4 regions of the Mesorhizobium sp. B2-3-7 genome follow, and region 3 is predicted to be linked to each of the others. Evidence: predicted binding sites of a transcription regulator. Region 3 holds the regulator's gene; each other region holds the start of a gene.
What was found. Region 3 encodes HrcA, which represses chaperone genes, less so after heat shock. Its sites were predicted from a motif close to GTTAGCACTCNCNNNNNGNGAGTGCTAAC; they were not measured.
Positions count from the first base shown of each region.

Region 1: a site for HrcA is predicted at 2,103-2,131, ahead of groES (co-chaperone GroES). Genes of this name have one in related genera too.
Region 2: a site for HrcA is predicted at 2,458-2,486, ahead of FJ940_RS18685 (co-chaperone GroES). Genes of this name have one in related genera too.
Region 4: a site for HrcA is predicted at 4,258-4,286, ahead of FJ940_RS16670 (co-chaperone GroES). Genes of this name have one in related genera too.

Region 1 covers NZ_VFVV01000003.1:467,883-475,003, forward strand. The annotation lists gene FJ940_RS09125 (MFS transporter) at 1-1,074, opposite strand, end outside; gene FJ940_RS09130 (TetR/AcrR family transcriptional regulator) at 1,201-1,827, shown strand; gene groES (co-chaperone GroES) at 2,221-2,517, shown strand; gene groL (chaperonin GroEL) at 2,587-4,242, shown strand; gene FJ940_RS09145 (TetR/AcrR family transcriptional regulator) at 4,343-4,954, opposite strand; gene FJ940_RS09150 (NAD(P)-dependent alcohol dehydrogenase) at 5,052-6,062, shown strand; gene FJ940_RS09155 (OsmC family protein) at 6,099-6,545, shown strand; gene FJ940_RS09160 (nuclear transport factor 2 family protein) at 6,563-6,937, shown strand; gene FJ940_RS09165 (hypothetical protein) at 7,044-7,121, shown strand, end outside.
Region 2 covers NZ_VFVV01000009.1:52,214-59,334, forward strand. The annotation lists gene FJ940_RS18675 (NUDIX domain-containing protein) at 1-77, shown strand, start outside; gene FJ940_RS28510 (hypothetical protein) at 95-253, opposite strand; gene groL (chaperonin GroEL) at 403-2,031, opposite strand; gene FJ940_RS18685 (co-chaperone GroES) at 2,092-2,406, opposite strand; gene FJ940_RS18690 (hypothetical protein) at 2,652-2,900, shown strand; gene FJ940_RS18695 (DUF1488 domain-containing protein) at 2,897-3,163, shown strand; gene FJ940_RS18700 (hypothetical protein) at 3,187-3,378, opposite strand; gene FJ940_RS18705 (hypothetical protein) at 3,384-3,590, opposite strand; gene FJ940_RS18710 (LacI family DNA-binding transcriptional regulator) at 4,309-5,358, shown strand; gene FJ940_RS18715 (sugar ABC transporter substrate-binding protein) at 5,422-6,669, shown strand; gene FJ940_RS18720 (sugar ABC transporter permease) at 7,044-7,121, shown strand, end outside.
Region 3 covers NZ_VFVV01000001.1:495,905-503,025, forward strand. The annotation lists gene rph (ribonuclease PH) at 1-685, opposite strand, end outside; gene hrcA (heat-inducible transcriptional repressor HrcA) at 871-1,983, shown strand; gene FJ940_RS02560 (hypothetical protein) at 2,021-2,221, shown strand; gene FJ940_RS02565 (sorbosone dehydrogenase family protein) at 2,346-3,716, shown strand; gene FJ940_RS02570 (LysE family translocator) at 3,845-4,462, shown strand; gene cysK (cysteine synthase A) at 4,655-5,635, shown strand; gene FJ940_RS02580 (glutathione S-transferase family protein) at 5,828-6,454, shown strand; gene FJ940_RS02585 (RNA polymerase sigma factor) at 6,489-7,121, opposite strand, start outside.
Region 4 covers NZ_VFVV01000008.1:5-7,125, reverse strand. The annotation lists gene FJ940_RS16690 (LysR family transcriptional regulator) at 87-989, shown strand; gene FJ940_RS16685 (DUF982 domain-containing protein) at 1,078-1,374, opposite strand; gene FJ940_RS16680 (hypothetical protein) at 1,713-2,024, opposite strand; gene groL (chaperonin GroEL) at 2,097-3,728, opposite strand; gene FJ940_RS16670 (co-chaperone GroES) at 3,786-4,100, opposite strand; gene FJ940_RS16665 (hypothetical protein) at 4,437-4,778, shown strand; gene FJ940_RS16660 (usg protein) at 4,803-5,081, shown strand; gene FJ940_RS16655 (DUF982 domain-containing protein) at 5,205-5,627, opposite strand; gene FJ940_RS28500 (hypothetical protein) at 5,614-5,763, opposite strand; gene FJ940_RS16650 (Hsp20 family protein) at 5,790-6,272, shown strand; gene FJ940_RS16645 (Hsp20/alpha crystallin family protein) at 6,351-6,857, shown strand.

The DNA of each region.
Region 1 (7,121 bases), on a different contig from region 3:
GATGAGCAGCGACGCCGCCACCGGCCCGATCGCCAGGCCGAAGAGCTGTGCGGCCGGCACCAGCAGCACGGCGGTACGCGTCTCGTCGGCCGTGATCGCCAGCCGGATCTGATAGGGTACGATGAACAACAGGATGAAGCCCATGACCAAGGCGGCGATCCAGAATGTCGTCAGGCCAGGTGCGCTGGCAAGAACAAGGGAGGAGACCAGCGCGACGGCACCGATGGCCGTAATGGCAATGCGGTAATCGATGCGCGCCTCGAACACGGTCGCCGTCATCGCGCCCAGGACCTGCGTCGCCAGGCTGGCCGAGACGATCAGACCGACGGTCCAGCTATCAATCCCATATTGCGCACCGAGCGGTTCCAGGAAGGCCCAGATCGCGCCGAAGAACATGAAGTAGCAGAACACCGACAATAGCGCGGTGATCGACGGAACCGTCAGCACATTAGCCAGGTTCTCCCCTTTCGGCAGGTCGGCGTAGTCACCGGGTACGGTGAAAGCGGCCGCCAGCGAGACGACGCAGACGACGGCAAGCACGATGAAGCCGCCGGACGACCCCGCCTCGGGAATGACATAGAGTGCCAAAAGCAGAGCGAGCGCACATTGCGCCAGGGTCTGCAGCGTCACGAAATAGCCGCCGATGCGCTCCGCCCGGCGCGAACGGGCGATCAGTTCAGTGGCGATCGCGACCAGGCCGCCCTCAGCCAGCCCGGCGATGGCGCGGGCGGCGATCAACGCATTGGCGCTTGCGGCATGGGCGGTCCATACATTCGCCAGGGCCAGCAGGATCAAAAGGACGGCGCTTTTCCAGCGCATGTTGCGCGCGGAAAGCAGCATCGCCACCACGGCTGAACCGACGGCGATCGCGATCATCTCCGCCGTGGCGACCAGCGCCAGTTCATCGCCGCTGACATGGCCCTCGGTGTAGAGCGCGCCAAGCAGCACGGGCTGAAGCCCGAGGATCAGCAGCCCGACCGAGCCGATCCATAATGCGGAGCCGAGCTCGACGCCGGTCGGGTTGCCGACCAGCCAATCGCCATTTTCCGCTTGTACGGCTTGCGTCGCAGTCACGAGGCGCCTCCCAACGTCCTTGCAGTGCGATAAAAAAGCTGACAACTTGTCAGCATTACGAAACTGATACTTGATCATGTTTCTTGTCAACCGGGAATTTTGAAGCTCTCGCGAGAGATTGGGCGCATGGCGGAAGCAAGGCGGATGGCGACGGCGCCGAGGCGCAGGCCCAAGCAGGAGCGGAGCCGCGAACGCATCGACGCGATCCTTTCGACGACCATGCGGCTGATCGGCGAAAAGGGCATCGACGCGGTGACGATGAAGGAAGTGGGCGCACTGGCGGGCGGACCGATCGCCACCGTCTACCATTATTTCCCCAACAAATCGGCGATCCTGGCGATGCTCTATGAGCGCTTCTCGGAGGAAAGCCGCGCACGCTTCGGCGAGATCATCGCCGAAATAAGTGGGCTTGAGGACGTGACGGCTGCCGCGGACCGCATGATCGAGGACTATTACCGGCGCGTGGCCGACGACCCGGCCATCCAGGATCTGCAGAACGCGATACAGGCTGACAAGGCGCTGCAGAACCTCGACATTGCTGAGACAAGGCACCAGGCCAAGATGTTCTGCGACCACGTCGCTCCGATGCTGCGGCCCGACCGGCGCGAAGACTTCGCGCGCGTGGTGTTCCTGATCTTCCAGCTTGCCGGCGGCGTCGTGCGGCTAGCGCTGACGCAGGACGAGAAGGAAGGCCGCCGCACGATCGACGACTACAGGTCCATCATCCATACGCAGCTGAGATTGTTTCTGTAGTTTTCGGCGGCGGCTTTCGCGCCCCTCTCCCGTGACATCGACACGTCTTGCGTATCGAAGTATCGGGCGGCAGGATCTCTGACCGATAGCGGCAAAGCACCCCTCCGCGCCTTGTTTTGCCGTCGATTGCGGGAGGAACCGGCGCATTTCGCATGAAAGGCCAGCGGCAACTGGCACGTTCTGCGAGCGGGCTTTCGCGGAAAACAAAATTTCGCGCCGCTGTCCGCTCGCGCGCGCCTTGACTCTCGCCAGCCAGCAGCCTATTTCACCGCCACGTTAGCACTCGCCCTGGGTGAGTGCTAACCACAGGTCCGGTACCGCCGGGCTTTGTAGATTGTCCGGCTTCGCCGGACGGAGGAACTGTTTCTCACCGTTCTCATCGAGGAAGAAAACATGGCAAAGTCGAAGTTCCGCCCGCTTCATGACCGCGTGGTCGTACGTCGGGTCGAATCCGAATCCAAGACCGCCGGCGGGATCATCATCCCCGACACGGCGAAGGAAAAGCCGCAGGAAGGCGAGATCATCGCCGTCGGCTCCGGCGCCCGCGACGAAGCTGGCAAGCTCGTGCCCCTGGACGTCAAGGCTGGCGACCGCATCCTGTTCGGCAAGTGGTCGGGCACCGAAGTCAAGCTCAATGGCGAAGACCTTCTGATCATGAAGGAATCCGACATTATGGGCATCATCGGCTGAATATCGGCCTTCCCATCAACTGAATCTTAAATCTTCGGGCTCGATCCGAGCCCCTGCCAGGAGTTGAACATGGCTGCCAAAGACGTAAAATTCTCCCGCGACGCCCGTGAGCGCATGCTGCGCGGCGTCAACATCCTCGCCGACGCGGTGAAGGTCACGCTCGGCCCCAAAGGCCGCAACGTCGTCATCGACAAGTCGTTCGGCGCACCGCGCATCACCAAGGACGGCGTCACCGTCGCCAAGGAAATCGAACTTGAGGACAAGTTCGAGAACATGGGCGCGCAGATGGTCCGCGAAGTCGCTTCGAAGACCAACGACATCGCCGGCGACGGCACCACGACCGCGACCGTTCTGGCGCAGTCGATCGTCCAGGAAGGCCACAAGGCGGTTGCCGCCGGCATGAACCCGATGGACCTGAAGCGCGGCATCGACCTGGCCGTGACCGAAGTGGTCGCAGCTCTCGGCAAGGCCGCCAAGAAGATCAAGACCTCCGAGGAAGTCGCCCAGGTCGGCACCATCTCGGCCAATGGCGACGAGTCGGTCGGCAAGATGATCGCGGAAGCGATGCAGAAGGTCGGCAACGAAGGCGTCATCACCGTCGAGGAAGCCAAGACCGCCGAGACCGAGCTGGAAGTCGTCGAAGGCATGCAGTTCGACCGCGGCTATCTCTCGCCCTACTTCGTCACCAACCCCGACAAGATGGTTGCCGATCTCGAGGACGCCTACATCCTGCTCCACGAGAAGAAGCTCTCCAATCTGCAGGCCATGCTGCCGGTCCTGGAAGCGGTCGTGCAGACCTCCAAGCCGCTGCTCATCATCTCGGAAGACGTCGAAGGCGAGGCCTTGGCCACGCTGGTCGTCAACAAGCTGCGCGGTGGCCTGAAGATCGCCGCCGTCAAGGCTCCGGGCTTCGGTGATCGCCGCAAGGCCATGCTGGAAGACATCGCCATCCTCACTGGTGGCCAGGTCATCTCCGAAGACCTCGGCATCAAGCTCGAGAATGTCGGCCTCAACATGCTCGGCCGCGCCAAGAAGGTGTCGATCTCGAAGGAGAACACCACCATCGTCGACGGCGCCGGCAAGAAGGCCGAGATCCAGGGCCGCGTTGCCCAGATCAAGCAGCAGATCGAGGAGACCACCTCGGACTACGACAAGGAGAAGCTGCAGGAGCGTCTGGCCAAGCTCGCCGGCGGTGTTGCCGTTATCCGCGTCGGCGGTGCGACCGAAGTGGAAGTGAAGGAAAAGAAGGACCGCGTCGATGACGCCCTCAACGCGACCCGCGCGGCCGTGGAAGAAGGCATCGTTGCCGGCGGTGGCGTGGCCCTGCTGCGCGCTTCGGGCAACCTCAAGGCCACCGGCGTCAACTCCGACCAGGCCGCCGGCATCAACATCGTTCGCCGCGCACTGCAGGCCCCGGCCCGTCAGATCGCTGCCAACGCCGGTGCGGAAGCATCGATCGTTGCTGGCAAGATCCTCGAGAACAAGGGCGCGACCTTCGGCTACAACGCCCAGACCGGCGAATATGGCGACATGATCGCCATGGGTATCGTCGATCCGGTCAAGGTCGTGCGTACGGCTCTCCAGGACGCGGCCTCGGTCGCCGGCCTGCTGGTCACCACCGAAGCCATGATCGCGGAGGCTCCGAAGAAGGAGTCGGCTGGCGGCGGCATGCCTGGCGGCATGGGCGGCGGCGGCATGGGCGGTATGGGCGGCATGGACTTCTAATCCAGCCATCTGCTTTATGCATGCGGAAAGGGCGGCAGCGATGCCGCCCTTTTCTTTGCACATTCAGGCTTTGCTTCAGCGTAGTCGGTTGGAACCAGCGTCAGACAGCAGTGCTCTCCGCTTGCCGCGTCGCCTTGCCGGCGAGGACTGCCTGCTCGATCAGGGTAGCCACCTCATCGGCCACGACGTTGATCGATGAGCGATCGCGGGTGGCGCGGGCAATCACCATCAGGCCTTCCAGCGAGGACTCGACCAACAGCGCCAGCGCCCGTGCGCGGCGCTCGACCACCCCTGCCCTGACAAACGCCTGGCGCAGCAGGCCGATCCACTGCTCGAAAGCGGAGCGGCAGATTTCCTCCAAGTCCGGCACGTCGTTCGGCGCATCGAGCACGACCGGCGCGATCGGGCAGCCGAGCGAGAATTCGTTGTCCTCCAGCATGCGAGCGACCGACTGGTAAATGTGGTGAACGGCAACCGCCGGATCGCTTTCCGCCGCCAGCTCGGCGCCAAGCCTCTCAGTCACCTCAGCCACGCTGGCGCGCGTCACTTCGACGACCAGCTGATCCTTGCCACCGGGAAAGTGGAAATAGAGCGAGCCGCGCGGGGCGCCGCTGGCGCTCAGTATGTCATTGAGCGAAGTGCCGTGATAGCCGCGCCGCCTGAGCAGCAATCCGGTCGTTTCGAGTATGCGGGCTCTCGTATCGTTCGCCATGTCAACCTCTGTCAGGAGAGATCCTTATAAGCCTTGCCAGAAATATGACAACTGGTCTACATAATATGTAGATCAGTCTATATAATCGAGAGCCGAAATGCGCAGCTATCGTCTTGAGGGTTTGGGCGGAACCGAATGTCTGGTGATGCGGGAAGAGGTGCGACCGGAGCCAAGTCCCCAGGAGATCGTGGTGCGGGTGCGCGCCACCTCGCTCAACCGACGCGATACGATGATCCTCAATGGCACCTACCCCCTGACACCGCGCCGCGGGATCGTTCCGCTCAGCGACGGCGCCGGCCAGGTCGTCGCCATCGGCGATGATGTCACACGCTTTGCCGTCGGCGACCGTGTCACCGGCAGCTATTTCGCCCGCTGGATCGATGGCCGCATCAATGCCGGACTGATCGACCAGCTCGGCTGCACGCTGGATGGCATGCTCGGCGAGTACGCCGTGCTTGACGAGCAATGGGCGGTGCGACTTCCCGAGCATCTCGACTGGCGCGAGGCGGCAACGCTGAGCTGCGCCGGCCTGACAGCCTGGAACGCACTGACCGGGGCGGAGATTCCCAAGCCTGGCCAATGGGTTCTGGTCATAGGCTCGGGCGGCGTCTCGCTGTTCGCGTTGCAGTTCGCCAAGCTGCTCGGCTGCCGCGTCGTCGCCGTCACCTCTCGCGCCGAGAAGGTCGGCAAGCTGCGGGCGATGGGGGCCGACCTCGTCGTGTCCTCGACCGACATGCCGGAATGGGGGGCGATGGTGCGTGGCGAAACCGGCGGTATCGACCTTACCGTCGAAACCGGCGGCCCGCCGACCTTCGCGCAGTCGCTGATCGCCAGCGCGCTTTACGGGCGCATCGTGCTGCTCACCATTCAGGATGCGAAGGGCGCAACGGTGCAGATCCCGGGCGCCGTCTATCAGCGCAGCCTCGTCACAATCGGCCGTCTGTTCGTCGGCAGCCGCGCAAACCTCGAAACGATGCTCAACGCCGTCTCGGCGCACCGGTTGAGACCGGTCATCGACAAGGTCTTCCCCTTCGCCGAGGCCCGCGACGCCTACCGCTATTTCCAGCAAGGCGACGTGTTCGGGAAGGTCGTCATCGACGGAGCCTGATCTTTCACATCGATCGAACCAGAAGGGAGAACAGCAATGACAATTCGTGAAGCTTCGGCCGAGTGGCAAGGCACGCTGAGGGAAGGTTCAGGCCGGCTGCGGCTCGGCAGTGGTGTGTTCGAAGGCGCCTATTCCTTTCCGTCGCGTTTCGAGAACGGCCCCGGCACCAACCCGGAAGAACTGATTGCGGCCGCGCATGCCGGCTGCTTCTCGATGGCGCTGACCTTCATCCTTGGCCAGGGAGGTCATATTCCCCGGGACATCCGCACCATCGCCAGGGTGCACCTCGGAGCGACGGAGGCCGGGCCGACCATCACCCGCATCGACCTTGAAACGGCGGTGGACGTCGCGGGGCTCGCCGAAGACCAGTTCGAGCGCCTTGCCCAGTCCGCCAAGGCGAGCTGTCTCGTTTCGCGCGCGCTGGCCGGCGTGGCCCAGATCAACCTCAAGGCGACCCTCGTGGGTACCGCCGCGCAACAATAAATCAGGAGAAGCACGAGATGAGCAGCATCATGGACAGCCATCCAGAGTCGCGGCGGACAGCCGAGATCATGCGGCGCTTCAACGATGTGTTCCAGTTGCACGAACCGTCGGCGCTCGCCGAGCTGGTGGGCGAAGACTGCGTGATTGAAAACACCGTGCCGGCACCGGACGGTGCGCGCCATGCCGGCAAGGCGGCCTGCGTCGGGCTATGGACGGCGATCGCGACCCAGCCCGGCACGCGCTTCGACATCGAGGAGACCTTCGTCGCCGGCGAGCGGGCGACGATCCGCTGGCGCTACTGGATGGCGGACGGCAATTCGCTGCGCGGCGTCAATCTGATGCGCGTCGAGGGCGGGCGGATCGTCGAGGCGATGGGCTACGTCAAGGGATAGGCCGGCTTCACCATATGAGTTACTCCTAATACACATCGGTTTGTGCTAGGAATAGAGTCCGACCGCCATTCGACGATCGAGAAAGACCATAGGGAGGACTAATGTCATGAACATCAGAACCGCCTGCTTTGGAGCACTCGCGTTGACCGTTCTCAGCGGCACGGCACTTGCCGGAGCGCTCGAC
Region 2 (7,121 bases), on a different contig from region 3:
TGGAGCCCGGCTCGACCAGTTCCGTCGAACTTGCGCCGCTGACGCGCGATGTGGTGCTGAGGTTGAGCGGAATGTAGCGGCGGCGGCGCCGCTATTACATCGGACGCTTGGGTTCGCCCTTTTGTGGCATTGCCGGATCGGGCTCGGATTTCTTGTGCTTGTCGGCGGCAATCCTGCGGATGCGGTCGAAGCGGCTTTCCTCTGTCGTTTCGGTCGTGACGACCGTCTGTGGCTTCTGCACGAACACGATCATGGATCGATCTCCTGGGCCAGAGGCCTGCGCGCCGGGGGAGAATCCCCCGGCGATAGTCGTCTCGCCTGCGGCAAAGGCCGGTTCGGCGAGATACGGATCAGGTCTGAAAGACGGCTTTTATGAAACCACCTTCGCGAGCCGGCCGAATCCTAGTAGCCGCCCATGCCGCCACCGCCGCCCGCAGGCGCGGCATCCTTGGCCGGAATGTCCGAGATCATCGCTTCGGCGGTGATCAAAAGCGCGGCGATCGAGCCGGCATCCTGCAACGCGGTGCGCACCACTTTCGCCGGATCGACGATGCCCGCCTTGATCATGTCGACATACGCCTCGTTCTGGGCATCGAAACCCTGGTTGTGATCCTTGCTGTCGGAGAGCTTGCCGACGACAACGGAGCCTTCAACGCCCGAATTCTCGGCGATCTGGCGGAGCGGCGCTTCGAGTGCCCTGAGCACGATCGAGATGCCGGCGGTGACATCGGCATTGGCGCCGTTCAGGCCGGCAAGCGCCGTCCTGGCACGCAGCAGGGCCACGCCGCCGCCCGGCACGATGCCTTCCTCGACCGCCGCGCGCGTGGCGTTCAGCGCGTCGTCGATGCGGTCCTTCTTTTCCTTGACTTCCGACTCGGTGGCGCCGCCGACGCGGATGACGGCAACGCCGCCGGAGAGCTTGGCCAGCCGCTCCTGCAGCTTCTCCTTGTCATAGTCGGAAGTGGTTTCCTCGATCTGGCCCTTGATCTGGGCGACACGCGCCTGAATGGTCGCCTTGGTGCCGGCGCCGTCGATGATCGTGGTGGTGTCCTTTTCGATCAGCACGCGCTTGGCGCGGCCGAGCATCTCGATGGTGACGTTCTCCAGCTTGATACCGAGATCCTCGGAGATCATCTGGCCGGATGTGAGCACCGCGATGTCTTCCAGCATCGCCTTGCGGCGGTCGCCGAAGCCCGGCGCCTTGACGGCCGCGACCTTGAGGCCGCCGCGCAGCTTGTTGACGACCAGCGTCGCCAGAGCCTCGCCTTCGACGTCCTCGGAGATGATCAGCAGCGGCCTGCCGCTCTGCACCACCGCTTCGAGGATCGGCAGCATTGCCTGCAGATTGCCGAGCTTCTTCTCGTGGATGAGAATATAGGGCTCTTCCAGCTCCGCGCGCATCTTGTCGGCATTGGTGACGAAATAGGGCGAGAGATAGCCGCGGTCGAACTGCATGCCTTCGACGACGTCGAGTTCGGTGTTCGCGGTCTTGGCTTCCTCGACGGTGATGACGCCGTCATTTCCGACCTTGTCCATCGCCTTGGCGATCATCTCGCCGACGCTGGCATCGCCATTGGCGGCGATTGTGCCGACCTGCGCGATCTCGGCCGACGACTTGACCTTCTTGGCCTTCGCCTTGATTTCCACGACGACGGCCGCGACGGCCTGGTCGATGCCGCGCTTGAGGTCCATCGGGTTCATGCCGGCGGCAACCAGCTTGGCGCCTTCGCGCAGGATCGAGGCGGCCAGCACCGTGGCAGTGGTGGTGCCGTCGCCGGCGAGGTCGTTGGTCTTCGAGGCCACTTCGCGCACCATCTGCGCGCCCATGTTCTCGAACTTGTCGGCAAGCTCGATTTCCTTGGCGACGGTGACGCCGTCCTTGGTGATGCGCGGCGCCCCATAGGCCTTGTCGATGATGACGTTGCGGCCCTTGGGGCCGAGCGTGACCTTGACCGCATTGGTGAGGATCTCGACGCCGCGCAGCATACGGTCGCGCGCATCGGTGGAGAATTTGATTTCCTTGGCAGACATGATTTTATCCAGTTCGCATTTGGAGTGGAGCCGTCACCGCGCAGAGGCGCGGCGCTTCAGTCAGGCGGCCTTCTTGGCTTCGACGCTCTTTTCGATAACGCCCATGATGTCGGCTTCCTTCATGATCAGAAGATCCTCGCCGTCGATCTTGACCTCCGTGCCCGACCATTTGCCGAACAGGATCAAGTCGCCGGCCTTGACGTCGAGCGGAACAAGTGCGCCGTTTTCGTCGCGGGCGCCGGGACCAACCGCGATCACTTCGCCTTCCTGCGGCTTTTCCTTGGCATTGTCGGGAATGATGATGCCGCCCTTGGATTTGATATCGCCTTCGGCGCGCCGGATGACGACGCGGTCGTGGAGTGGCCGAAATTTCATGAGAACTTCTTTCTGGGGCCGGCATAGGCGGCCGCCCCCTTCTATAGGCTCTTTGGCACTCGATAGATAGGAGTGCCAAAATTTATTCCGAGCGGATATTGAATAATCATAGTATTATTTCGGCGCCCGGTTTCATCGGGTCGGAAAACGACCAAATATTTCAAAAATTTGAATTTTCCCGGCAGAGTGCCTATTTATCGGACAAGTTCATTTTCACGATTTCAGACGCAAGGGAGATTTCCTCGATGGCCGACGGCAACCAGACGATCATGGAAAAAGCTGAAGCGCGCTTTGTCGACAAGCAGAAGAAGACGGCGGAGCGCAACAAGGCAACCGCCGAATATATGTCCGAAGCGAGGGCCAGGGAGATCAAGACGGCAAGGCTGAGGCAATTGCGGCTGGCCAAGGAAGAAGCCGACCGCGTGGCCGAGGCCCTGAACCCGACGCCGAAGAAGAAACGCGCGGTGAAGAAAACGACGGAGGCAAAATCATGAGCCTGACCTTCCCCAACCGCAGCCGCAGCTACGACGAGGCCGGCAAGCGCATCCGGTTCGTCGGCTATGACGGCATGTTCCAGATTTCCTTCTCGGTCGCCGCCGATGCCATGACGAGGATGCAGCCGGCGACGGCAGCCAATGAAGCCGGCTATCTCGCCACCTTCGACACCGAGAGCAGTGTCATCCGCGACGTAGCGTCAAAGGCCTATGACCGCACGCGCAAGAGCATGTATGTGCTGACGGCCGACGACTTCCGCTGAGACGACAGGCGGACGGCGCTGGATCAGGATTTACGCTCCGCCTTCTCCCGGCGCTTGACGTCCCGGACATTCATCTGATCGACCATGGCGTTGGCGTCGCGCGGGCTCATGCCGACCATCGCCCTTTGCCTGACGACGACGGGCTGGCCGGTGAAGACGTCGATGATGGCCCAGCTTTGGGGCAAGTCCATGCGCAGTGCGTAGCGGTTGGCCATTTGCCTCAGCCCTGCAACATGAAGAAGACCATGCCCAGGACCGATATCGTCCAGGCGACGACCGACAGCTTCAACACCATGCCGCCATGGGCGGCCAGCGCCTCCCGCAGCCGCGGGGCGATACCTGCCGACGGGACCGGTTCCACCGTAACGGCACGGGGTCCCTTGGCGCCAAGTTTTCCAAAGACGGGCAACAGCGACGGTTCACGCACGAAAATGGCCTCGAATGTCGGGGAAAGTCGGAGCGGGCAAGCTCTTGCCCTTCCATAGCACTCTTTTGGCGAGTGCCCTGCATGCCAAATGCAAATAGGCTGCTTTAACGCCGGCCGCATGCCACGTGACCCCGATCGTCAGATGCTGAAAGCGCGCAAGGCGGCTGGGTAGCAGTCTTCTTGCCGGCGCGTCAGTGTCACGACGAAGACGAGGACCTGTCCGGCCCAGGCCGCAAAATGCAAGCTGGCAAGACCCATCGCCCTTGATGGTCCGACGCAGGCTCTACGTCATATGATTTTTGGAGGCCTCGCCTCGGGATCGAACCGAGGCTTCAGAGATTTGCCGTCTCCAGCGTAGCCGCTCCGCCACGAGGCCATGACTAGCGAACTAACCGATAATATTTGCGCAAGCGTTAAGACCGAAGAGTCGTTTGTAGACATGTCGCCGATTGCCGCTTTGGTTGGCTCGCGCCATGGCAGCACTGACGACTGCCGATTAGGCGCCTGATATGAACTCGCCGAGCCCGTGAGCCCGCCCTCCGGCGGCCGCTTCGCACCACCGGAGGACCAGCCACTTTTCCTCTTGAACAGCCTCTGGATCTGGCCTAGCTTGGGTTGAGAAAAGGTTTTTCCAAACATTTCCGAGCGGGCTCGGCCATTGGCCGGGTCATTCCGGCCTGTAAGAGAAAACCTTTTCCCAATCGGGATTTTCGCCGCAATGGCATTGGACGATCAGCCAGCCTTTCCCAAGCCCGTCACCTTGCGTGACGTGGCGGCCGAGGCTGGCGTCAGCGTCGCCACCGCCTCGAAGGCGCTCAACGACCAGGGCCGCATGACCGCCGAGACCCGCGAGCGCATTCGCGAGACCGCGCAGCGCCTCGGCTTTCGGCCAAACAGCCTGGCGCAGAGTCTGCTGCGGCGACGCTCCTTCACCGTCGGCCTGCTCACCAACGATACCTATGGCCGCTTCTCGCTGCCGCTGATGTCGGGCATTTCCGACGCGCTGGTCGACGCCGGCGTCTCGGTGTTCCTGTGCAATGTCGAGGAGGATCCGCGTCTCGGCCAGCTCCATGTCGAGGCCATGCTCGACAAGCGCGTTGACGGCATCATCGCCACCGGCAAGCGCATCGACCGTCATCTGCCGGTCGACCTGTCTAATCTGCGCATTCCGGTGATCTATGCCTTCACCCAGCCCGATCCCGACGCCGTCGCCTTCGTCTCCGACGACGCTGGCGGCGCGCGGCTGGCGGTGGAGCATTTCTGTCGGCTCGGCCGCAGGCGCATCGCCCATGTCTCGGGACCGGCGAGCTTTGCCGTGGTGCACGCCAGGGCGCAGGCCTATCGCGATGTTCTGACCGAGAACGGCCTGTCGGTCACCGAGCCGCTGCTCGGCTCGTGGTCGGAGGCCTGGGGACACGAAGCCGTGGCGAGGCTGTTCGACGGCGCGGCCGACGACGCAAGCGAAAGACCGGACGCCGTCTTCTGCGGCAACGACCAGATCGCGCGCGGCGTCATCGATGCCTTGCGCGAACGCGGTCTCGACGTGCCCGGCGATGTAGGCGTCATCGGTTTCGACAATTGGGAGATCGTGGCCGAAGCGACGCGCCCGCCGCTGACCTCGGTCGACATGAACCTGGCTGCGCTCGGCCGCGAAGCGGGGCTGACCTTGCTTTCCCTGGTCGGCGGCAAGCCCGCCGCGCCAGGCATCCGGAAACTGCCGTGCCGGCTGGTGGTGCGTCAGTCCTGCGGCCGCCTGCCGGACGGCTGAAGAACCAAACGCCGCAATCGGCGGCAAGCCGCGCGTCGCGGCCAAAACGTGGAGGAGGAGAATATGAGGACTTTGATTGCCAGGCTGGCCTTGACGGCCGCCGTATTCGGCTGCGGGCTGCAATTTGCCGCCGCCGAGACCGCCAACATCTGGGTGCGCGCCGACGGCTCGAACTTCATGCCGCGCATCGTCGATGCCTACAACAAGGGCCACACCAACCAGATCAAGCTCGACATCATCCCCAACGCCGAGATCATTCCGAAATACGGTGCTGCCGCCGCCGGCGGCACGGCGCCCGACGCGCTGTCGCTCGACCTGATCTACACGCCCTCCTTTGCTGCCGCCGGCCAGTTGGAGGACATCACCGACTGGGCCAAGTCGCTCCCCTATTTCGCCAGCCTGTCGCCGGCTCATGTGAAGACCGGCACGTACAAGGACCGCATTTACGGCCTGCCCTTCTCCGCCGACGCCTCGGTGCTGATCTGGAACAAGAAGCTGTTCAAGCAGGCCGGCCTCGACCCCGAAAAGGGCCCGGCCAATTGGGCCGAGATCGAAGCCGACGCCGAAAAAGTCAACGCGCTCGGCGGCAACATCAAGGGCTTCTACTTCTCCGGCAATTGCGGCGGCTGCAACATCTTCACCTTCACGCCGCTGGTCTGGGCCTCGGGCGGCGATATCCTCTCACAGGACGGCTCCAAGGCGACGCTGGACAGCCCGCAGCTGCGTGGCGCCATCGATCTCTACCGCTCGATGGTCAAGAAGGGCCTGGTGCCGGAAGGCGCCCAGACCGACACCGGCGCCAATTTCTTCGCCGCCTTCGCCGGCGGCAACATCGGCATCTCGCCGTCGGGTGCCTTCGCTATCGGCGCGCTCAACACCCAGTATCCCGATATCGACTACGGCATCACCTTCCTGCCGGGCAAGGATGGCGGCTGGTCGTCCTTTGCCGGCGGCGACAATTTCGTCGTCACCAAGGGCACCAAGAAGATCGATGTGGTGAAGGAGTTCCTCGACTTCGCCTATTCGCTGGAAGGCCAGACGATCCTGGCCAAATATGGCAGCCTGCCGGTGCGCGGCGACATCGCCAAGGACGCGCTGAAGGACCTCGACCCGCGCTACCAGGTCGCAGCCGAGGCCATGGCCAAGGGCAAGACGCCCTATTCGGTGGTGTTCAACGACCTGATCAACTCCGCCAACGGCCCGTGGACGCAGATGGTCAACGAGGTGTTCTTCGGCGACGACGTCGACGGCGCCATCGCCAATGCGCAGGAGACCATGCAGTCGATCATAGACCAGGCGCCGCAGAAATAGGCGCCTGCCGGCCGCCCGCCTGTCTCCCTGAGCGGGTGGCCGGATACTGTTTGGTTCAGATACAGGGCTATCGCGTTGAGAAGACTCACTAGCATCGACAGCTTGGGACCTAGCGCACTTCGCCTCCCCTTCTCCCCTTGTGGGGTGAGAAGCGGTCCGCGCAGCGGACGAAAAGCCAACTGCTTGGCTTTTCGAGCTTCGAACGCCCTGAGCCTGCGAAGGGCCGGGTGGTGGCCGATCCACTCTGCCGGGTCCCCGCTGCTTCGCAGCGTCCCGGTGTTCGCCGGCCTTTCATCGTGCCACTGGCACGATGAATTCGCCTCCGGCGAACCGGCCGCTCACCCCACAAGGGGAGAAGGAAAAGCGGGCCAGCCATGACCACCATCACAGCAACCACCGCCCCGCCCCGCCCCCGAAAACTCGTCGGTGCCGGTCGCCGGCAATGGATCGGT
Region 3 (7,121 bases):
GCCTCTGGATGCCTTTCTTGGCCAGGCCCATCAGCTCGGCGAACTGCCCTTCCGAAAAGGGCTCGCCCTCGGCCGTGCCCTGGATCTCGACGATGCCGCCCTTGCCGGTCATGACGAAATTGGCGTCGGTGCCGGCGGAGGAATCCTCGAGATAGTCGAGGTCGATGACCGGCTGGCCGTCATGGATGCCGCAGGAAATCGCCGCGACATGGTCCTTCAGCACCTTGGCGACGCTCACCATCTGCCGCGCTTCCATCCAGCGCAGGCAATCGTAGAGCGCCACCCAGCCGCCGGTGATGGAGGCGGTGCGGGTGCCGCCATCGGCCTGGATGACGTCGCAGTCGACGGTGATCTGCTGCTCGCCCAGCGCCTGCAGGTCGACCACGGCGCGCAGCGAGCGGCCGATCAGCCGCTGGATCTCCAGCGTGCGCCCGCCCTGCTTGCCGGCGGAGGCCTCGCGGCGCATGCGCTCGCCTGTCGAGCGCGGCAGCATGCCGTATTCGGCCGTCACCCAGCCTTTCCCGGAATTGCGCATCCAGCCCGGCACCTTTTCCTCCAGGCTTGCCGTGCACAAGACATGCGTGTCGCCGAACTTCACCAGGCACGAGCCTTCGGCATGTTTGGAGACGCCGCGCTCGAAGGAGATGGCGCGCATTTCGTCGAACTGGCGTTTGGAGGGGCGCATTCGGCCTGCTTTCTTGTCAGCTTTTTTGAATCTTGGCCGGCTTTTAGACGCATGCGGGGCACGGCGTAAAGGAAAATGGACCGGCGGCCGCAAACGCGGCGACACCGGGGCGATCGCGCAACACGACACCGGGTTGCGCGCAGCGCCGCGAAGTCTATATCCTTGAACCGGAGGTTATGGCCGCAATGACCAAGGCAGTCGATCCCGCTTCGCAGTCGCTCGCTCTTCACACGCCGGCACTTCAGGCGCCCGCACTTCAGGCGCTCGACATGCGTTCGCGCGACATCTTCCGGCGTATCGTCGATTCCTATCTGAGGGACGGCGAGCCCGTGGGATCGCGCAGCCTCTCGCGCATCCTGCCGTCCTCGCTGTCGCCCGCCACCATCCGCAACGTGATGAGCGATCTCGAACATCTCGGCCTGATCTACGCGCCGCACATCTCGGCCGGTCGCCTGCCGACGCAGGCCGGTCTGCGCTTCTTCGTCGACGCCTTCATGGAACTGGGCGACCTCTCCGACGAGGAGCGGCGCAGCATCGAGGCGCAGGTGCGAGCCTCCGGCTCGGGCGCCACGCTGGAACACATGCTGACCGAGGCCAGCCAGATGCTGTCGGGCATGTCGCGCGGCGCCGGCCTGGTGCTGGCCGCCAAGAACGAGGTGGCGCTCAAGCACATCGAGTTCATCCAGCTCGAACCGACCAAGGCGCTGACCGTGATGGTGTCGCAGAACGGCGACGTCGAGAACCGGGTCATCGATCTGCCGGCCGGCATCACCGTCTCGCAATTGCACGAGGCCTCGAATTTCCTCAACGCCCATATTCGCGGCCGTACGCTGGCCGAGGCGCGGGCGGAGGTCGAGCGTATCAAGGAAGAGACAAGGGCAGCGCTCGACACGCTGTCGCAGGACCTGGTGGAGAAAGGGCTGGCGGTGTGGGCCGGCGCGGAAAGCGGCCTGCCGGCGCGCCTGATCGTGCGCGGCCGCGCCAATCTGCTCGAAAACGTCACCGCCCAGGCCGACATCGAACTCCTGCGCCACCTGTTCGAGGACATGGAGACTCAGGACGGGCTGATCCAGCTGCTCGACCTCGCCGAGGCGGGACCGGGCGTGCGCATCTTCATCGGCTCGGAAAATAAGCTTTTCTCGCTCTCCGGCTCGTCGCTGGTCGTGGCACCCTACCGCGACAAGGACGCCCGCGTCGTCGGCGCGCTCGGCGTCATCGGCCCGACCCGGCTCAACTATGCCCGCATTGTCCCGATGGTCGACTATACGGCGCAGCTGATATCGCGCATGCTGCGCTGAGAGCTGGGATCGATCCAGACGGCCGAGGAGAGAAAAGATGGCGCTGGAATCGTTCAAGGCCCAGATCAGCCTGCTGCTGGAGGAGATGGTCAACCAGCCTGAGGATGTGCGCGAAGTGCAGGAGCAATTGCGCGAGAAGCTGCGCGAAATCCGCGCCATGGGCATGCCGCTGCCGGCCGATCTCGTCGAACTGGAAAAGAACCTCGACGCCGATCTCGATCTCGACGCGGATAGCTGACCCGAATTCCTTCAACTCCCCGTGTCGTCCGGAACGACTGCCGAGCCCGCCCGTTCCCTTGATGCATGTGACTTCGGTCTTGGGACAACGACATGCATGAAGAAGCGAGAAGCTGGAGACTGGGATGATCCGACTTGCCGGCGCCGTGGTAATCGCTGCTGCCTTGCTTTTCGCCGCGACGGCATTGGCCCAGCAGGCAGAGCCGGTTCTGAAGGGCGCGGCCGCATTCGGTGACTGGCGGGCCGACGAGCCGGGCGTGCGCCGGCTGATCAGCCCGCAGGACCAGCCCAGGCCCTATGTCACCAGATCCGCCTCGAACAGCGCCGGTCCGGTGCAAAGGCCGCAAGGCGCCGAGCCGCGGCTGTCGGCGGGCTTTTCGGCGGAACTGATCGCTTCGGGCATCGATAATCCGCGCGTCGTGCGCATCGCCCCCAACGGCGACCTGTTCGTCGCCGACAGCGAGGCCAACCAGATCCGCGTCTACCGTCTCGGCGAGGGCAGCGCGAAACCTGTCAGGGACGGCATCTTCGCCCGCAATCTCAACCAGCCCTACGGCATCGCCTTCTACCCGCCAGGGGACAACCCGCAATGGGTCTATGTCGCCAACAGCGACAGCATCGTGCGCTTTCCCTACCGCGATGGCGACCTGAAGGCCTCCGGCGAGCCGGAAACCATCGTCCGCGATATTCCGGCCACTCATCACTGGACCCGCGACATCGCCTTCTCGCCGGACGGGAAGACGCTGTATCTCTCGGTCGGCTCCGGCTCGAACGCCGCCCAGGACATGGCAAGGAAACCGCGGGGCGGGCTCGACGCCTGGGCCAGGTCGAAGCCGCTCGGCGCCACCTGGGGCGCGGAGGAAGGCCGCGCCGACATCAGGGCTTTCGACCCGGACGGTAGGAATGGCCGCATCGTTGCCACCGGCCTGCGCAATTGTTCGGGCATGGCCGTCCAGCCGGCGGCGGGCGCGCTGTGGTGCGTGGTCAACGAGCGCGACGCGCTCGGCGACAACGTGCCGTTCGAATATGCGACCGAAGTGAAGGAAGGCGCCTTCTACGGCTGGCCCTGGTACTATATCGGCGACAATGAGGATCCGCGCCACAAGGGCGCGCGTCCCGACCTTGCCGGCAAGGTCACCGTCCCCGACATTCTGATGCAGGCGCATTCGGCGCCGCTCAACATCGCCTTCTACGACGGCAGGAATGTCCGCGCAGGATCCGGTTTTCCGGCCGAATACAGGGGCGACGCCTTCGTCGCCCTGCACGGTTCGTGGAATCGCGGCAACAGGACCGGCTACAAGGTGGTGCGGCTCAAGTTCAAGGACGGCAAGCCGACCGGCGAATATGAGGATTTCATGACCGGCTTCGTCACCTCCGGCGGCGAGGTCTGGGGCCGGACGGTCGGCGTGGCGGTGGCGAGCGACGGCGCGCTGATCGTCACCGAGGACGGCAACGGCACCATCTGGCGCGTGACCTACGGCGACGGCCGGTCCTGATCCGCTGGGAGGCCTCGAGCACGGGGCATGCCTGGTGCAACCAAATCCGGCTCCAGGCAATTCCCGCCCGCGAAACTCTGTGCGACAAGGCGCCGTCCCAGCAGTTTCGCGGACGCAAGGCTCAATCCATGACCCTCACCGGCTTTCTCGCCTACAGCGCCGCCCTCGGCTTGGCCGCGGCCATTCCCGGCCCCGGCATCACCGCGCTTGTGGCGCGCGCGCTCGGTTCCGGCTTCCGCTCGTCGCTGGCCATGTCCTTCGGCCTGATGCTCGGCGACCTCCTTTATCTCACCGCCGTGGTGCTTGGGCTTGCCTTTGTCGCGCAGACCTTCGGCCTGGTGTTCCTCGCCGTCAAATGGGCCGGCGTCGCCTATCTCGCCTTCCTCGGCTGGCGCTTCTGGACCGCCGGCATCACGCCCGAGACGGTCGAGGCCAGGAAAGGCAAGGGCGGGCTAGCGTCGAGCTTCCTCGCCGGCCTGACGGTGACGCTCGGCAATCCGAAGACGATGATCTTCTATCTCGCCATCACGCCGACCATCGTCGACCTCAAGACCATCACGCTGGCCGACTACGGCATCCTCGCCGCACTCACCGTCCTCGTCCTGTTCGTGGTGCTGGTGCCTTATCTGGCGCTGGCGGCCAAGGCGCGCTGGTTCCTGCGCTCGCCGCGCGCCCTGAAGGCGCTGAACCGCACCGCGGCCGGTTTCATGGTCGGCGCGGCGGCGGCGATCGCCGCCCGCCAATAGGGCCATTTTTGCCAAGGCATTCCGCCGGACTGGCTTTTGCGGGAACGCTTTTCCGAGGCCGAGGCGTTTTAGACACGGGCCCCACTCGGATATTTTCGGGCGACGGTCTATCTTGCGTCCGTGGAAGGCCTATCTTGGCGGCCATCCGTCTGAGATCAGTTCCATCCGCCTGACATTCTGGGAGCCAAACCAATGAACAAGTTCGCCGCCTCCGCTCGTGTTCCCGGCCGTGGCCGCATCTACAATTCCATCACCGATACGATCGGCGACACGCCACTGGTGCGGCTCGACAAATTCGCCAAGGAGAAGGGCATCGTTGCCCATCTCCTTGCCAAGCTCGAATTCTTCAACCCGATCGCCTCGGTCAAGGACCGTATCGGCGTGGCGATGATCGAGGCGCTCGAGGCATCGGGCAAGATCGCTCCCGGCAAGACGACGCTGATCGAGCCGACTTCGGGCAATACCGGCATAGCGCTTGCCTTCGCTGCCGCCGCCAAGGGCTACAAGCTGATCCTCACCATGCCCGAGACCATGTCGGTCGAGCGCCGCAAGATGCTGGCGCTGCTCGGCGCCGAACTGGTGCTGACCGAAGGGCCGAAAGGCATGAAGGGCGCCATCGCCAAGGCCGACGAACTGGCGGCCACCATCCCCAACGCCATCATCCCGCAGCAGTTCGAGAACCCGGCCAATCCCGAGATCCATCGCACGACGACTGCCGAGGAGATCTGGAACGACACCCATGGCGAGGTCGACATCATCGTCTCCGGCATCGGCACCGGCGGCACCATCACCGGCGTCGGCCAGGTGCTGAAGAAGCGCAAGCCTTCGCTGCATGTCGTCGCGGTCGAACCGGAAACCTCGCCGGTGCTGTCGGGCGGCCAGCCTGGCCCGCACAAGATCCAGGGCATCGGCGCCGGCTTCGCGCCAAAAATCCTCGACACCACCATCTATGACGAAATCGTCACGGTCTCGAACGAGGATTCGGTCGCCAATGCCCGCCTCGTCGCCCGGCTGGAAGGCGTGCCGGTCGGCATCTCCTCGGGCGCCGCTTTGCAGGCGGCGATCGTCGTCGGCTCGCGGCCGGAGAACAAGGGCAAGAACCTGGTGGTGATCATCCCGTCCTTCGCCGAGCGCTATTTGTCGACGATCCTGTTCGAAGGGCTGGGCGCTTAGGGTCTTCGTTGGGCGAAGCGATACGACGCGTCGCCTGTCAAGTTTCGACACGCCCCCTGCCGAGCGCCTAACACAAAGGTGCTTAGCCTGGCCCGCTGAAAAAACCCGCCGTGGCGGATGCCACGGGCTTGAGCAGCGCCCTGCTTCCGGTTCATATCGCCCCCGGCCCCCGCAGGGCCGGCGGAGGACCTCATGTACAAGCTCTACACCCGTCCCGGCAGCGGCGGCTTCGTTGTCGAGGCGGCCCTGGCGCTGGCCAAGGCGCCGTTCGAGCAGATCGACGTACCGAAATCCGATCGGCCCGATCCCGCTTTCCTCCACATCAGCCCGCTGAACCAGGTGCCGGTGCTGACCTTGCCGGACGGCCGCTCGCTGACCGAATCGGCGGCCATCTGCATCCTGCTCGCCGAACGCCATCCGCGGGCCGGGCTGGCGCCGGCGGCCGATGAACCGGCCCGCGCCGACTTCCTGCGCTGGATGGCGTTCATGTCGTCCGCCCTCTATCCGGCGGTGCTGCGTTTCTACTACGCGCCGCGCTACACGGCCGACGCCGACGGCGCCAAGGCCGTCAAGCAGGCGGCCGTGGCCGAGATGGACCGCGGCTTTGCCGTCGTCGATGCCGCCTTGCGCGGCCGCGACTGGCTGGCAGGCGAGGCGATGTCGGTGGCCGATATCTATTTGGCCATGCTGGTGGCCTGGCATCCCGACAGCGGCAAGGCACGCACTGCCTGGCCCGACATCGAACGCCTGTGGGCCAGGCTTCGCGAGCACCCGCTGATGAAGACGCTCAACGCATCGCACGAAATGTGGCCGGGCTGAACAATTCATCGGCAAAGCACCGCGCTCAGGCATTTCAATGCCTGAGCGTCGCGCGTTTTCCCTGCAGGAAGCGGCGTACCGCCGGATCGCTTTCAAGGCCGATCGCACGGTCATAGGCTTCGACCGCCTGCGGCACCTGGCCGAGCCTGGCCAGAAGGCCGGCGCGCGCTGCCCAATAGGGCTGGTAATCATTGAGCCGCTTGTCGTCGCCAAGCACGTACAGCGCCGCCAGCCCCGCCACGGCGCCCTCGGCTTCGGCGATCGCCACCGCGCGGTTGATCGCCACCACGGGCGATCGTGCGATCGAAAGCAACGCGTCGTAGAATTCGCGGATCGCCACCCAGTCGGTCTCGCCGCTCAGCCGCCGCGCCGCGTGAACGGACTGCACGGCCGCCTCGAGCTGGTAGCGGCCGATCACGCCCATGGAGGCGGCGCGGCCGAGCAGGGTTTCCGCCTCGTCGATCAAGGCATGATCCCAAAGCGCATGATCCTGCTCGGCGAGCGGCACATAATCTCCGGACCCATCGCGGCGCGCGGTACGGCGCGCCTCGGCGAACAGCATCAGCGCAAGCAGGCCCAGCGCCTCCGGTTCGTCCGGCAGCAGCGAGGCCACCAGCCTGCCGAGCCAGATCCCTTCGGTGGCCAGGTTCCGGCGCCGCGTCTCTGT
Region 4 (7,121 bases), on a different contig from region 3:
TGTCTTGGCTTACATGTGGCAGGTGATGGTCTTGCAATAAACGGTGCCCAATAATACAAGCTGTCTGATCTAATCAGACAAAGCATGTGACCGAACTCCTCAATCTCAATCGGCTTGTCTATTTCACCACGGTGATGGAGACAGGCTCGTTCACCACGGCGGCGGACCGGCTTGGCGTGGCCAAGGCCGTGGTCAGCCATCAGATCGGCAGGCTTGAACAGGAATTGGGCGCGACGCTCATGCGGCGCACGACGCGGCGTGTCACGCCGACCGAGGAGGGTCGCCTGTTCTACGACCGCGCGATGATCATCCTGCGCGAAGCCGAAGCGGCCTATGGCGAGATCTCGCACGGGGCGATCGAACCCAAGGGAATGCTGAGGCTGACCGCGCCGCTCGACTATGGCACGAAGATCGTTGCGCCGGTCATGGCCGCCTATCTCCGAACTTATCCGCATATGCGCGTCGAGGCGATTTTCGATGACGCCGTCAGCAATCTGGTGGACGAGCAGATCGACCTCGGCATCCGCGTCGGCTGGCTTGCGGATTCGTCCAATCAGGCGCGGCGCCTGGGCACGATACAGCAGGTCGTGGTGGCGAACCCGACCTTCGCCGCAAGCCTGCCGCCCGATGTCACCCCGCGCCAGGCAAGATCGCTTGCCTGGGTCGGCAACGCCCAGCTGCGCGGCATCGGCCAATGGCTGTTTTCAAGAGAGGGAGAAACGGTGTTGACCGAACTGTGCGACAAGAGCCCGGCGGCTCTTGCCTGCGTGCTCGCCGGTATCGGATTGGGCGTATTTCCCGACTACAGTGTCGGCGACGATATCGCCGAGGGGCGTCTCGTGCCGGTATTTGCCGACTGGATGTTGCCTGCCGGCGGCATCCATGCCGTTTTCCCTCCGGCCCGGTTCCGGCCAGCCAAGGTCCGCGCCTTCGTCGAGTTGCTGGCGGCCGCCGAGAAGAAACGCTCGCGTCTCGTCGAAACGGCCTGAGGCGACGGAGACAGCCCGCCAGCTCAAGGCTGACGGGCCGATCATTTTGGATCGCCGGGGCGCTCACCGATAGGTCGCGTATAGATCCTCAATCCGCTCGCACGGCGCGGCCGCTGGGCGCGGTACTCGCAGGCGAGATCATATTCGGCACCAGAATGTCATTGCGGCGCGCGAAGGCGATCAAGGTCGCCCGCACGGTTTCCGCATCGATCTCGCCGGCAATGCCGGCTTTGCAAGCGTTGAGGGCGACGGCATGGGCGCCGTTTCGGCTGGCAACGGGCCAGTCCTGCAACACGGCATATGCTTCCATCGCAGTCTCGATCGTTACCGGAAGCCCCATTCCGACCAAGATCGTCACGGGTTCTTCAAAGCGCATCTGTGCCATGATTTAAACCTCCATTCGATGGCAAACGAACCGAAGCATGTCGGGCAGCCTGGTGCGCGAAGACAGGTCGGCGCGGATAGGGCGGGTGCGCCGGTGTCGTCGGATTTCCGGCGGCCACGAGCCTGATCTCGGCTGGCTCGACCGGGCTTGGCTTGAGCACCGGCGAGCCTCGGCCAGGCGCCGGTAGCGCCCTATGCGCCCTGGCGAGCGCCTCGAGCCAGGCAAGGACGGAAAGCGGCGGAAGCGCCCGCCCATCGAGCCAGGCGGCGACCTGGCTTTGCGGGCAACCAAGCTCGTCGACGAGGTCTGCCGCTTTCCACCTCAACGTTTTCAGGCATTCACGCAATTGGCCCACGATCATGTCGGTCCTCTTCCCAACCGGACATCGGTCCATCGTTTGCTGTGGGGCTCCGATGATCGCGTCCTCCATCCCTGGTTGAGCCGCCGGAGCCTTCCGAGGCTGCCGACACATGCTGCGCGGCCAGGAACATCAGCGTCGACGCCGCCGTACGGCGGCTCCAGCCTGCGGACTCGGCCATGTCGAGAACGCGCATCAACAATGGCCCCAGCACGCTCCTGCATTCTGCCTCGTAGGCGAGAAATTCGTTTGCCGGATGCGTGGGCGCCGAAACGGAACCGATACCGGTCATAGTGGTCTCTCTCCAAACTTTCCCCGGGAAGCGCCCGCTCCCACTTGTGGGAGCGGGCGGCCTCCCGGCGTCCTAGAAGTCCATGCCCGCGCCGGCGGGCATGGCAGGGGTCGCGGCCTCCTTCTTTGGCTTCTCGGCCACCATCGCCTCGGTGGTGACCAGCAGGCCAGCGACGGAAGCGGCATCCTGAAGCGCGGTGCGCACGACCTTTGCCGGATCGATGACGCCTTGGCCGTAGAGATCGCCGAACTCGTTGGTCTGGGCGTTCCAGCCCCAGCCGAACTCGCTCTTCTCACGCAACTTGCCGACGATGATCGAGCCCTCGGCGCCGGCGTTCTCCGCGATCTGGCGCACCGGGGTCTCGATCGCACGCCGCACGATCTCGACACCGGTCCTCTGGTCGGCATTGTCGATCGGCAAGGCATCGAGCGCCTTGGCGGCCCGGAGCAACGCGACGCCGCCGCCCGGGAGCACGCCTTCCTCGACCGCCGCACGGGTCGCATGCAGCGCGTCGTCGACACGGTCCTTGCGCTCCTTCACCTCGACTTCCGTCGAACCGCCGACACGGATGACGGCGACGCCACCGGCGAGCTTCGCCAGCCGCTCCTGCAGTTTCTCGCGGTCGTAGTCGGAGGTAGTCTCCTCGATCTGCGCTTTGATCTGGGCGATGCGGCCCTGGATCTCTTCCTTGCGGCCAACGCCGTCGACGATGGTGGTGTTTTCTTTTTCGATCACCACTTTCTTGGCGCGGCCCAGCATCTGCAGCGTGACGTTCTCGAGCTTGATGCCGAGATCCTCGCTGATCGCCGTGCCGCCGGTGAGGATGGCAATATCCTCCAGCATCGCCTTGCGGCGATCGCCGAAGCCGGGCGCCTTGACTGCCGCGACCTTCAGGCCGCCGCGCAATTTGTTCACGACCAGCGTGGCGAGCGCCTCGCCCTCGACATCCTCGGCGATGATCAGCAGCGGCTTGCCCGACTGCACGACTGCCTCGAGGACGGGGAGCATGGCTTGCAGGTTGGACAGTTTCTTCTCGTGGATCAGCACATAGGGCTCTTCGAGCTCGACGCGCATCTTGTCCTGGTTGGTGATGAAGTACGGGCTGAGATAGCCGCGGTCGAACTGCATGCCTTCGACCACCTCCAGTTCGGTCTCGGCGGTCTTGGCCTCCTCCACCGTGATGACACCTTCATTGCCGACCTTCTCCATCGCCTCGGCGAGGAACCGGCCGATCTCGGGATCGCCATTGGCCGAAATGGTGCCGACCTGGGCGATCTCATCGTTTTTCGTCACCTTGCGGGCGTTGGCCTTCAGTTCGGCGACGACCGCTTCCACGGCCTTGTCGATGCCGCGTTTCAAATCCATCGGATTCATGCCCGAGGCGACGGCCTTGGCGCCTTCCTTGACGATGGCTTGGGCCAGAACGGTCGCGGTTGTGGTGCCGTCGCCGGCGATGTCGTTGGTCTTCGAAGCGACTTCGCGCACCATCTGCGCGCCCATGTTTTCGAACTTGTCTTCCAGTTCGATCTCCTTGGCCACCGTCACACCATCCTTGGTGATGCGCGGCGCGCCGAAGGATTTATCGATAACGACGTTGCGGCCTTTGGGACCGAGCGTCACCTTCACCGCATTGGCCAGAATGTCGACGCCGCGCAGCATCTTCTCGCGGGCTTCGGTATGGAATTTCACTTCCTTGGCAGCCATTGGATCACTCCTTCAATTTAGGCAGCTTTCGTTGACTGATAACTTGGCAAGAAGCCGTCAGGCGGCCTTCTTCACGGTCGCGGTCTGCTCGATCACGCCCATCACATCGCTTTCCTTCATGATGATCAGGTCTTGGCCGCCGAGCTTGATCTCGGTGCCGGACCATTTGCCGAACAGAATGCGGTCACCCACCTTGACGTCGAGCGGCTGTAGCTGCCCGGCTTCGTTTCGGGCGCCGGGGCCGGCGGCGATCACCTCGCCTTCCTGCGGCTTTTCCTTGGCTGTGTCGGGAATGATAATGCCGCCAGCCGTTTTCTCCTCGGCTTCGATGCGGCGGACCAGGATACGGTCGTGCAATGGGCGGAACGTCATGTCGTTCTCCTTCAAGGACAAACAGTTTTTGAGGTTCCTCCGCGCCGGACCGGCAATATCGGCCCGGCAAGAGGTGCCGCGACCCTTGTTCAGGCATCGCGCGCGCATATCGAGCTAGTTTTGGAATTTTCCGGTTTCAAGAGGTCCGCGCAAAAATTTTGGCACTCGTCGCATGAGAGTGCCAACGCGTTGTTATCATGCAGGGATTCTCGCCAGGTCGACGATTTCACCGCTTGAATTTTGGTGAAGAGCCAACAAGATTATCCTGGCCGGCGCTGCCGAAGCACAGCCGGAAACTGGACGCTATCGAGGAGTTTTTGCAGACGGAGGACAGCGATGGACCGACATAAATTTCCGCCGATCATGCCTTCCCTGACTGACACGCCCGACACCTCGCTTGACCGGCTGCTTTCGCCGGCGAGGCACTTCAAACATCCTGACGAGGTATTGGAAGACGACGCGCTCGACCTCTGGGAAAAGCGGGCGATCCTGTCGTCTTGGGCCTCGGATGCCTGCGCGGTGGAGTCGATGCCGGAACTGCGCCTGCCGCCGGGAGTCGAGCGGCCGGTTTCCTTCGACCACATCATGGAGGCCTTGTGCAAGCTCGACATCGACGTGCCGGCGCCGCGGTCCACGCCGGATGAATTCCGGCACGACTTCGCCAGGATGAATGCATAAGGTCGTAAGCGAAAGGAGAAACATATGGTGACTGCGGTCAGCAGAGAATTCCGCCTGCAGATGGATGGCTACGGCCTGACCACGGCCGAGATTCACTATCATATGCCTGACTACCCCAACCTGCTGCAGCTCTATGTCTGGCAGGAATACGACCTCGCTCCCGATTTCCCGGAGCTGAAGGGCTTCCTTGGCTATTGGGAAAGCGAACTGGACGGCGCGCTGCATTCCGTGCGCGTCGCACATCATCGTCTAATCACACCGTCGGAATGGCGCGCCGTTGACGGCATCGTTGCCATCCATTGAGCGGATCACATTGAGCGGATCAAAAAACCTGAAGCGCGTCGCCTGCAACGCGGCGCGCTCAAAGGCTCGATTGAGCATACCTAAAATCAGAGTTCCCGAGCAGGATGAGTGATGGGATTCGTGTCATCCTGCTCTGACAGCCATCGGCTGGGCCGTCCTTGACATCGCCGCGGAACGGAATTGCTGGGGCGAAGCGGAGCGGCCCCTCGTCAGGCCGGCTCGCTTGGCCGCCTTCAAGAAGGCCTTGTAGGCGGCACGCCCGCTGCGCCAGCCATCCAGCGCATCACGGCATGCACGGCCGGCGGCGCGCCAGCTTGGTCCGCGCGCCCATTTCGGCCATTGTTGATCCAGGCATTCCAGAGCCTCGAAGCTGCTGGCGACCTTGCGTGGGGCGTCCGACAATTCGAGGGTAATCGGCTGGGGAAACCGAATATCGTTCATCACTTCCTCCGTTTTTTGACGTCTTTTTGCGAGTAAGCAATCGGATGGCGTCACCGGCGACCGTCCATCCGTGATCGAGATGGTCAGCCGTTCAGGCCGCGTCAAGGGCCGCCGGAATCTCGACGAGACGTTCGATCAGGCCTCTTGACGCCACGCCCGTCAGTTCCCAGATCGATTCCGCCGGCGCCGGAAGGGCCGGCAGGTCAAGGAGTGCCGCATCCTTGGCACTCCTCGTACCCATGTTGCTCAGCGAAGGAGGATATGGCTATGAGAACCGCTTTCGACTTTTCACCACTCTATCGGTCGAGCATAGGCTTCGACCGTATTTTCGACCTGCTGGAGAATGCCAGCCGCACGGCGAACGTCGACAACTGGCCGCCCTACGATATCTCCAGGACCGGTGACGACGCCTACCGCATCACCATGGCGGTAGCCGGCTTCAGTCAAGACGAATTGAGCATCGTGCATGAACCCAACATGCTCGTCATCGCCGGCGAGCGTGCCGGAGAGGACAATGGCGAATACCTGCATCGCGGCATCGCCGGACGGCCGTTTGAGCGACGCTTCGAACTTGCCGACCATGTGAAGGTGACCGGCGCCGGCCTCGTCAACGGTCTCCTGACCGTCGATCTTCAGCGTGAGATTGCCGAAGAGATGAAACCGCGCAAGATCGAGATCGGCACCAGCATGGCCAAAGCCAAGGAAAAATCCGCGGCAAAGCCCGTGCAAGTGGAAAAACAGGCCGCGTGAGGCAATTCGGGTCAGGGCTTCCACCAACCGGACGCCGGTCGCCCGGTGGTGGAGACGCAAGCAAAGAGGAGAAAGACAATGAGCGTACGTGATCTCATTCCTTTTGGCCGGGAACGCGGACAGGTGCCCAGCCTTTTGCGCGATGGCGAACGTGATCCGTTCATGTCGTTGCACCGCGAGGTCAACCGTCTTTTCGACGATGTTTTCCGTGGTTTCGGTTCGGGGCTGCCATCCTTGTCTGCCGTTGCCGCCGAGGGCGCACGCTGGCCAAGCGTCGAGATCTCCGACACTGGAAAGGAGGTCCGTGTCACGGCCGAAGTGCCCGGCATGGAGGAAAAGGACATCGAGGTCCTGCTCGATGACGACGTGCTGACCCTGAAGGGCGAAAAGCGGTCCGAGACCGAGGACAAGGAGCGCCAGTTCTCCGAGCGCTATTACGGCCGTTTCGAGCGCCGCATTCCGCTCGGCGTCGAGGTAGAGCAAGACAATGTCGAAGCGCGCTTCAGGAACGGCGTCCTGACGGTTACATTGCCGAAGACCGCGAAAGCGCAAGCGCAGGCAAAGCGGATCGAAATCAAGAGTTGAACCACCTATGCCGGCGGTTGGACAAACCCACCCGCCGGTTCAGGTCGAGATGTTGACGGCTTACACTGCGGACGCCATTGCTTTGCCGGCTGGATTATTTTCGGCGACAGGTCTGTCTTTTGTGCGGTGGCCCGGCTTGCCCGCCCCCCTGGTCGCTTTGGCTTGGCTGGGCTTTGGCGGGCGGATTGTGTTTGGTTTTGCGGGCTTTGTTTTTGACCTTGGGCGTCGGCTTTGGGTGTTTGCTGGGCTGTGATGAGGGTTCTC